One region of the Streptomyces sp. B1I3 genome, then DNA from elsewhere that is predicted to be linked to it. Evidence: riboswitches for the same ligand, from Rfam matches in the RefSeq annotation. Region 1 holds a riboswitch; the other holds the start of a gene.

The links. A riboswitch is a leader RNA that binds a small molecule or an ion and turns the genes downstream of it on or off. The one in region 1 is predicted to bind cyclic di-AMP.
Region 2: it holds a riboswitch for cyclic di-AMP, as region 1 does, so the genes downstream of both, QFZ58_RS17205 (M23 family metallopeptidase) here and QFZ58_RS09785 (M23 family metallopeptidase) in region 1, are expected to answer to the same signal.

What each region holds. Positions count from the first base shown of each region.
Region 1 covers NZ_JAUSYD010000001.1:2,147,622-2,152,229, reverse strand. Annotated here, with positions in the region: gene QFZ58_RS09795 (pitrilysin family protein) at 1-717, shown strand, start outside; gene QFZ58_RS09790 (pitrilysin family protein) at 744-2,126, shown strand; cyclic di-AMP (ydaO/yuaA leader) riboswitch at 2,329-2,496, shown strand; gene QFZ58_RS09785 (M23 family metallopeptidase) at 2,510-3,292, shown strand; gene QFZ58_RS09780 (GntR family transcriptional regulator) at 3,573-4,277, shown strand; gene QFZ58_RS09775 (HPr family phosphocarrier protein) at 4,468-4,608, opposite strand, start outside.
Region 2 covers NZ_JAUSYD010000001.1:3,762,949-3,767,556, forward strand. Annotated here, with positions in the region: gene QFZ58_RS17200 (PrsW family intramembrane metalloprotease) at 1-941, shown strand, start outside; gene QFZ58_RS17205 (M23 family metallopeptidase) at 1,059-2,099, opposite strand; cyclic di-AMP (ydaO/yuaA leader) riboswitch at 2,111-2,263, opposite strand; gene QFZ58_RS17210 (PP2C family protein-serine/threonine phosphatase) at 2,498-3,655, opposite strand; gene QFZ58_RS17215 (MerR family transcriptional regulator) at 3,789-4,535, opposite strand.

The DNA of each region.
Region 1 (4,608 bases):
GAGAAGTACTTCGGCTCCATCCCCTCCCACGACGGCAAGCAGCCGCCGCGCGACGGTACGCTCCCAGGCATCATCGGCGAGCAGCTGCGCGAAGTGGTCCACGAGGAGGTGCCCGCGCGTGCGCTGATGGCCGCCTACCGGCTGCCGCACGACGGCACCAGGGAGTGCGACGCCGCAGACCTCGCCCTGACCGTGCTCGGCGGCGGCGAGTCGTCCCGCCTGCACAACCGCCTGGTGCGCCGCGACCGTACGGCGGTGGCCGCGGGATTCGGGCTGCTCAGACTGGCCGGTGCGCCCTCGCTGGGCTGGCTGGACGTCAAGACGTCCGGCGGCGTCGAGGTCCCGCAGATCGAGACGGCCGTCGACGAGGAGCTCGCCCGGTTCGCCGAGGAGGGTCCCACTCCCGAGGAGATGGAGCGGGCCCAGGCGCAGTTGGAGCGCGAATGGCTCGACCGGCTCGGGACGGTCGCGGGCCGCGCCGACGAACTGTGCCGCTACGCCGTTCTGTTCGGTGACCCGCAGCTCGCCCTGACCGCGGTGGGGCGCGTGCTCGACGTGAGCGCGGAGGAGGTCCGGGACGCCGCCCGGGCCCACCTGCGGCCCGACAACCGGGCGGTCCTGGTCTATGAGCCGGTCGAACCGGCCGACGAGGCCGACGAGACGGCAGAGGCAGCCTCGACGGACGCCGCCGACGCGCACGAAGGGGCCGACAAGTGACCGACGCCGCCGTGACTGGAGTAGCGATGGAGTACCACCCGCAGCCGACCGCCGGCGAGGCCAGGCCCTGGGCCTTCCCCGCGCCCGAGCGCGGCGCCCTGCCCAACGGGCTGACGGTGCTGCGCTGCCACCGCCCCGGCCAGCAGGTCGTCGCCGTGGAGATCTTCCTGGACGCGCCGCTGGACGCCGAGCCCGAGGGCCTGGACGGCGTCGCCACGATCATGGCGCGAGCCCTGTCCGAGGGCACGGACAAGCGTTCCGCGGAGGAGTTCGCCGCCGAGCTGGAGCGCTGCGGCGCCACACTCGACGCGCACGCCGACCACCCCGGCATCCGTGTCTCTCTGGAGGTGCCGGTCTCCCGGCTGGCCAAGGCGCTGGGGCTGGTCGCCGAAGCGCTGCGCGCACCGGCCTTCACCGAGAGCGAGATCGAGCGCCTGGTGGGCAACCGGCTGGACGAGATCCCGCACGAGCAGGCCAATCCGGCCCGGCGCGCCGCCAAGCAGCTCTCCAAGGAGCTCTTCCCCGCCACGGCGCGGATGTCGCGTCCGCGCCAGGGCACCGAGGAGACGGTGCGCCGGATCGACGCCGCCGCCGTACGCGCCTTCTACGACGCCCACGTCCGGCCGTCCACGGCGACGGCCGTCGTCGTCGGTGACCTCACCGGCGTGGACCTGGACGCCCTCCTGGCCGACACGATCGGCGACTGGTCCGGCAACGCCGGCCAGGCCCGCCCGGTGCCGCCGATCACGGCGGACGACACCGGCCGCGTCGTCATCGTGGACCGGCCCGGCGCCGTGCAGACGCAACTGCTGATCGGCCGGATCGGCGCCGACCGGCACGACAGCGTGTGGCCGGCCCAGGTCCTCGGCACGTACTGCCTGGGCGGCACCCTCACCTCGCGGCTGGACCGCGTGCTGCGCGAGGAGAAGGGCTACACCTACGGGGTCCGGGCCTTCGGGCAGGTGCTGCGCTCGACGGCGCCCGGCTCCTCCTCCGGGGCGACCGGGGCCGCGATGCTCGCCATCAGCGGTTCCGTGGACACGGAGTCCACCGGCCCCGCGCTGGAGGACCTGTGGACGGTCCTGCGGACCCTGGCGGCCGAGGGGCTCACCGACGCCGAGCGCGAGACCGCGGTGCAGAACCTCGTGGGGGTCGCCCCGCTGAAGTACGAGACGGCGGCCTCCGTCGCGGGCACCCTGGCCGACCAGGTGGAGCAGCATCTGCCGGACGACTACCAGGCCCGGCTGTACGCGCGCCTGGCCGAGACCGGCACGGTCGAGGCGACCGCCGCGGTGGTCAACGCGTTCCCGGTGGACCGTCTGGTCACCGTCCTCGTCGGGGACGCCGCGCAGATCTCGGAGCCCGTCAGGGCGCTGGGCATCGGTGAGGTGTCGGTCGTCAGCGGCTGACACGGCAGCCGCTGCGGCGGAAGGACGAGGGCCCGGTGAGCAACCTCTCGCCGGGCCCTCCCTTTTGTCCGACTTACGGGCAAAGAGGGGTCTATAGCCTGTGGGATGTGTGACAAATGGCCCCGTTCATTTGGTGAACGTGAAGGGCCCGCCCTAGCGTCGGCTCGGCTGTCCGCCGAACATGAGCCGCGTCCGCGGCGCCGGACAGTCATCGCCGAGTCCCCGTCAGGCGCGAGCCTGGGGAGCCGGGGACCCACGCAGTCCCTGGGGTGAATCGGATGTCCGCGTCTCGCGAGAGGCGCGGGGGTCCGTAGGAGACCTTCCTGCTCCGAACCCGTCAGCTAACCCGGTAGGCGAGAAGGAAGGAAAGGATCAGCCCCTCCATGGCGTTCACCCGAGCCACCGGGAAGCACCGTGCCCCGAGCCGCCTCTCGCGCCACGGCGCCCGGGCCGTCGGCATCGCGGCCCTGGCCACCACCGGCGTCATCGGCGCCACGGCGTCCCCGGCCCTCGCCGCGGACTCCCAAGCCCTCTCCGTCAGCAACAGCGGGCTGACCCAGGCCGCCGCCATCGACACCACCCTCGCCGCCCAGATCGCCGCACAGGCCGAGGCCCAGCAGCACCAGGCCGACGTCACGGCGAAGGCCGAGGCCGCGGCCAGGGCGAAGGCCGAGGCGAAGCGCAAGGCCGAGGCCCGCGCCGCAGAGGCCCGGGAGGCGAAGGCCCGCGCCGCCCGCGCCGCGGAGCGCGCAAGGCTCAACGCCTTCCACCTCCCGGTCGCCGGCTCGTACGTGACCACCGGCTACCAGTCCGGTGGTGCGCTCTGGTCCTCCGGCACCCACTCAGGGGTGGACTTCCGCGCCGCTTCCGGCACCTCCGTCGTCGCGGTCGGCGCCGGTACGGTCGTCGAGGCGGGCTGGGGTGGTGCGTACGGCAACAACATCGTGCTCCGGATGGCGGACGGCACGTACACCCAGTACGGCCACCTCTCCTCGATCGGCGTCGCCGTCGGCCAGAGCGTCGCCTCGGGCGAGCAGATCGGCCTCTCCGGCTCGACCGGCAACTCCACCGGGCCGCACCTCCACTTCGAGGCGCGGACGACGCCGGAGTACGGCTCGGACATGGACCCCGTCGCCTATCTCCGCGCGCACGGCGTCCAGCTCTGAGGGCCTCGACGCCCTGACGGTCTGACCACCCTTGACGGTCGTCCGGCTCCGGCACCCCGTCCGGTGTCGCGCGACACCGCTCCGCCCGGGCCCCGGCATCCGCCGGGGCCTTCGGCGTGCCCGGGCGGCGGTGCCGGTCCGAGCCGCGCGGAAGCCTTCCGTGGCCAGAAGATATCCATGAATTCCACCTCGCCGTCGGAAATTGCGGTGGATTGCAATAGAGTCGCAGAACAGGCGTCGATCGGCCGCGTTCCGCGGGGATTAAGGCGGAGGTTCGGACATGCACATTCCCGCGCATTCGGTATGCACGGCAATCCGTGACGACATCGTCTCCGGTGTCTTCGAGCGCGGCAGCCGCCTGACCGAAGAGGTGCTCGCGCGGCGCTACGGCGTCTCCCGCGTCCCGGTGCGCGAGGCACTGCGCACCCTGGAGTCCGAGGGGTTCGTGGTCACCCGCCGGCATGCGGGGGCCTGTGTGGCCGAGCCCACGGAGCAGGAGGCCGCCGACCTGCTGGAGATCCGGATGCTCCTGGAGCCGCTGGGTGCCGCCCGAGCCGCGCAGCGCCGTACCGAGGCGCACCTCAAGGTGCTGCGCGGGCTGGTCAGGCTCGGGCAGGAGCGGGTACGGCGGGGCGAGGGAGAGGACCTGCGCTCACTGGGCGGATGGTTCCACGAGACGCTGGCGCAGGCCTCCGGCAGCCCCGCCCTGATCGCGCTCCTCACCCAGCTCCGGCACAAGATCGCCTGGATGTACGCGGTCGAGCAGCCGGTCCGCCCCGCCGACTCCTGGGCCGAGCACGGCGCCATCGTGGACGCCGTGGCCCGCGGCGATGCGGAACGGGCCAGGGCGCTCGCGGCCCAGCACGCCGAGCGTGCCACCGCCGCGCACCGGCTGCGTCGCACGGGCCGGACGGGTCGCGGGACGGGCGGATCCCGGGTGAGCACTTCGCAACATGCCGTAAACATCGCGGGCGTCCGCCATTAACAATGGCGCCGTATACAAAGAAGGTAATTCCTGGAGAGCTTTCTTTCGGCTGTCCGGAAACGCTATTCCGTGGCCGCCCCGGACTTTCTGGTGCGTGTGCACGGGGGAACTCGGGAACAGGAAAGCCGCGGCTCCCGGAAAGGGATGCCGCGGCTCTGGCGCTGTAGCGTTCCGGTGGGAACCAGCCGGATCAGACGGTCTCGGGGAGCTCCTCGAGACCCTCGGCGACCAGCTTCGCCAGACGGTCCAGGGCGGCCTCGGCGTCGTCGGCCTCGGACGCGAGCACGATCTCCTCGCCGCCCTGGGCGCCCAGGCCGAGCACCGCGAGCAT
Region 2 (4,608 bases), 1.6 Mb from region 1:
GGGAGTTCGGCGGTGTCGTCGACGGCATCGTGGTCGCCGGCTTCACCGCGACCGGTTTCGCCTTCACCGAGAACGTCCTCTACCTGGGCAACGCCTTCGGCGAGGACCAGCAGCTGGGGACCACGGGCTTCGCCTCCGTGACGGTCGGGACCTTCTTCGTGCGGGTGGTGATGTCACCGTTCGCGCACCCCCTGTTCACGGTGCTCACCGGTATCGGTTTCGGTGCCGCCGCGCTCGGCGGGAGGCGCCGTCCTGTGCGCCGGATCGTGCTGCCGCTGCTCGGGCTCCTCCTCGCCATGGGCATGCACGCCCTCTGGAACGGCTCGTCGGCCTTCGGCACGTACGGCTTCTACGTGGTGTACGGCGCGTTCATGGTCCCGGCTTTCGGTCTGGTGACCTGGCTGGCCATCTGGTCGCGCCAGCGGGAGCTGCGGACGCTCGCCAGCGAGCTGCCGGTCTACGCGGCGGCAGGCTGGCTCACTCCCGCGGAGCCGCTCGCGCTGGCCTCGATGCGTGCGCGCGGCATGGCCCGCGACATGGCCAGGCACTGGCACAGCCACCCGGACCGTGCCCGGGGCAGGGCAGCGGCCCGCGCGGTCGCGGAGTACGAGCTGTTCGCGACCTCGTTGGCGATGCTGCGCCGAAGGGCCCGCCACGACGGGGCGGGCCAGGACTTCGCCGTACGGGAGCAGGAGCTGCTGCACCACCTGTGGCAGCGCCGGGACGTCGCGGGACCGGCCCTGGCGTACGCGGCCCAGGCCACGGGACGGATACGCACCCACCGCGTGCCCCCGCCCGGCCCGTTCCCCCACCAACTGCCCCACGCCCTGCCGTATCCGCAGCAGCTGCCGGCGCCGCACCGGCACTACGGCGGCCCCAACCCGTACGCGCACCACGGCGGCGGGCAGCAGCCGGACGGACACCGCCCACCGCCCCCGTAGGAGCGCCGCCGGGTACGGCGGGTCCATGGACACACGCGCAGACCGGCGGCCCCGACGCCAGGGGGTTCGTGCGTCAGGGCCGCCGAGGTTCGGTGCGCCGTGCGCCGGCGCGGGAGATCAGATCGACAGGCCCTTGCTGCGCAGCCAGCTCATCGGGTCGATTCCCGAGCCGTCCGCGGTGTGGACCTCGAGGTGGAGGTGCGGGCCGGTCACGTTGCCCGTGGCACCGACGCGTCCGATGGTGTCGCCCGTGTTGACCGTCTGACCGGCCGTGACGTCCATCGAGGACTGGTGGCAGTACCAGACCTCCGTACCGTCCTCCAGTGCGAGGACCGTGCGGTAGCCGTACGCGCCGGACCAGCCGGCCGACTTGACCGTACCGCCGTGTACGGCCTTGACCGGGGTGCCGGTGGGCGCGGCGAAGTCCAGCCCCGTGTGGTAGCCGGAGGACCACATGGAACCGGCCTGGCCGTAGGTCGACGTGATCGTGTACGAGGACGTCGGGATGGCGTAGCTGGCGGCGAGCTTGGCGAGGCGCTCGGCCTCCGCCTTCTTCTTCGCCGCCTCCTCCGCCGCCTTCTTCTCGGCCGCGGCTTCGGCTTCGGCCTTGCTCTGCTGCTTCGCGGCCTGGGCCGCGGCCTCCTCGGCGGCCGCCTTCTCCTCCGCGGCCTTGGCCTCGGCATCCGCTCCGGCCTGCTGCTGCTCGGCCTGCTGGAGGATGCGGGCACGCAGCGCCTCACCGGCGTCGGTGGTGCCCTGTTCGGCCTCGGCGACCGTGATGCCGGCCGTGGTCAGCGGTGCGGACGGGGCGACGGTCTCGTTGTCCGCCTCGGCGTCACCGGACATGAAAGCGCCCATCCCGGGAAGGGATGTGGCATCGGGAAGCTTGTCCGCGATGGAATCGGGAAGAGAGATGGAGACCGGCGGCTTGCTCTGCGCGGTGGCCATGCCCCCCGCGCCGACGGCCGCGATGACGCCGACACCGAGGACGGTGGAGCTACGGGCGAGACCTCGCTGCTTGGCTACGCGGTGCCTGCCGCGTACGGGACGGACGGACTCCTCTGTGGGATTCCATTCCTCCCAGGTCCTCTCCTCGTCACCGAACGCGTCGGTCCTGAAGGGTGACGGGGCCTCGGGGGCAGGCTGATTCGACGCCACGTGGGCGCTCTCCTTTCCTTCCTTCTCGCCTACCGGGTTAGCTGACGGGTTCGGAGCAGGAAGGTCTCCTACGGGTCCCTTCGTCTCTCACGAGACACAAGTGCCCGATTCACCCCATGTAGGTGGTTCCCCGGTTCCCTTGCGGAATTCGGCGCTCGCGCACGGTGCCGCCTCTGGCGACGACTGGGACAACCGCGCTGCGTTATCGAACGTTAATAGACACCCGGGTCCGATTCCAAGCTGTTCCCGGTGATCGTTCACGCCTCCGGCCTGCACTTTCAGGGGTGAATCAGCCACAATCGGACGAGTTGCGCACTCCCCGACACGCCATCACTTTCTGACGGTGTGTCAAATGTTACGCGCAGCGGTGCCGTTCGGTCACGGACAGTCGCAGGCGGTCATCCATCACCTCTCCCCACGATCTTCACCGTGGTCCGCCGCTCCGGCTGGCCGCGGGTGGGCCGCCCGACCGCGAGGAGTGCCATGTCGTCCGTCGACCGGCCCCCGGTGTGCAGGCGCACGTCGTCGGTGAGTGCGGAGAGCAGTTCCTCAGGGCCCGGGAAGATCCGGCCGCGGAGCCGGTCCGCCGGGTCGTAGAAGGCCCCGGCCGGGCTCCTCGCCTCGGAGAGCCCGTCCGTGAAGACCAGGAGCGTCGCCCCGGCCGGCATGGTCCACTCGTCCGAGCGGTCCGGCCACACGTCCAGCCCCATGCCGATCGGCAGGGCGGGCGCGCTGGGCGCCAGCACGTCGAGCGCCCCGTCCGCGTGCAGCAGGATCGGCTCGGGATGACCGCGGTTGACGATCCGCAAGGTGTCCGAACCCGCCGGGATCTCGGCGAGTACGGCGGTGACGAACCCCTCCATGGCGTCGAGGCCGCCTCGCCGGGTCCCCTCCCGCGCCAGCGCGCGCTCCAGCCGCTGGGCCACCCCCTCGAGCGACAACTCCTGCTCGGCCGCCTCCCGGAACGCGCCGATCACCACGGCCACCGCCCCTACGGCGTCCAGCCCCTTGCCCCGCACGTCCCCCACCACCAGCCGCACCCCGTGCGGCGTGTCCGCGATGGCGAACAGGTCCCCGCCGACGAACTCGTCCGCCTGGGCCGCCTCGTACCGTGCCGCCACCAGCAACCCGCCGATGCGCTCGTCCGGCGCCGGGAGCACCGCCCGCATCGCGGTCGCCGCGATGACCCGGGCGGAGGCCAGCTGTTCGTTGCTGCGGCGCACGACGGCGTTGGTGACGAGGGCGAGCCCGGCGACGGTGACCAGGGTGAGCAGGTCGCTGATCGGCACGACCTCGGCGAGCGTGCCGTCGGAGAGCCGGATGGCGAGGACCACGAGGACCGCGGCCGCTCCGGTGCGGATGGTGCTGGCCAGCGAGAAGAACGGAGCGGCGAGCAGGGGCGCCGCCGCGAAGAGCGGAACGGCCGTGACCTCGGCCGGGGTCACGAGGTCGACGAGGATCCCGATCCCGATCATCAGGGTCGGCAGCCCGCGCACGAGCCGCCGGGCACGGGCGGTGCCGACAGCACCCCCGCCCCGATCTTCCCGCTTCCCCACCTGTGTACTCCTGCCCGGTCCGCCCACGGCTGCGGACGGTACCGCGCCCCGCCCAGGCTGGCCGGAGCCGCGCCGTGCGGCGACTCGTCATCGGCCAAAGGGACGAGCACGCCGCAGCGCCGTCCTCCGGAGGTCAGCCGGAGAGCCGGTGCCGCGCGTACGTCGTCAGTGCATCCCTTACGAAGACGGCGGTGCCGTCCCCGTACCGATCGTAGTTCTTCCCGAAGCGCGGATCGGCGACATACATCTCGCCGACGCCGATCACGTACGACCGGGAGACCGTCACGGACACCGACAGCCAGTCGACGTGCCGGCGGGCGATGTCCTGCACCGCCTCGCTGCCCGCGTCCAGCCCCGCGGCCCTGGCCTCCCCGTAATCCCGGGCGATGGCGTCGTGCGCGGCCTGGAAGCCGGTCCGCTCCTGCGCGCTCAGCCCGCGCCACCACCGGTCGCTCCGGTCGTACGCCTCCCGTCCCCAGCGTTCGGTGACCTCCTCCTCGTACACCGTGTGATCGAAGCCGTCGAATATCTGTTCGGCCATGAGTTCCTTCCCCTCCTCGGTCCTGTGGAGCGTGGTCCGCACCGAGGCGATCTGCCGGCCGATGCGCTCCCGCTCCTGCTCCAGCAGCCGCAGATGCGCCCGGAGCGCCACCGAGGCGTCCCTCTGCCCCTCCAATACGTCCTTGACGGCGGTCAGCGGGAGTCCGAGCTCCCGCAGCAGCAGAATGCGCTGCAGCCGGACGAGGGCGTCCTGGTCGTAGTAGCGATAACCGTTGACCCCGACCCGGCTGGGCGCGAGGAGACCGAGATCTCCGTAGTGCCGGAGCGTGCGGCTCGTGGTGCCGGCTCTTCTGGCGACTTCCTGGATGGACCACTCCATGCCGGAGACGCTAGATCTTTACGCAGCGTCAAGGTCAAGCGCGCCGGGAGGGACACGCGGCCGGCGAGATCCC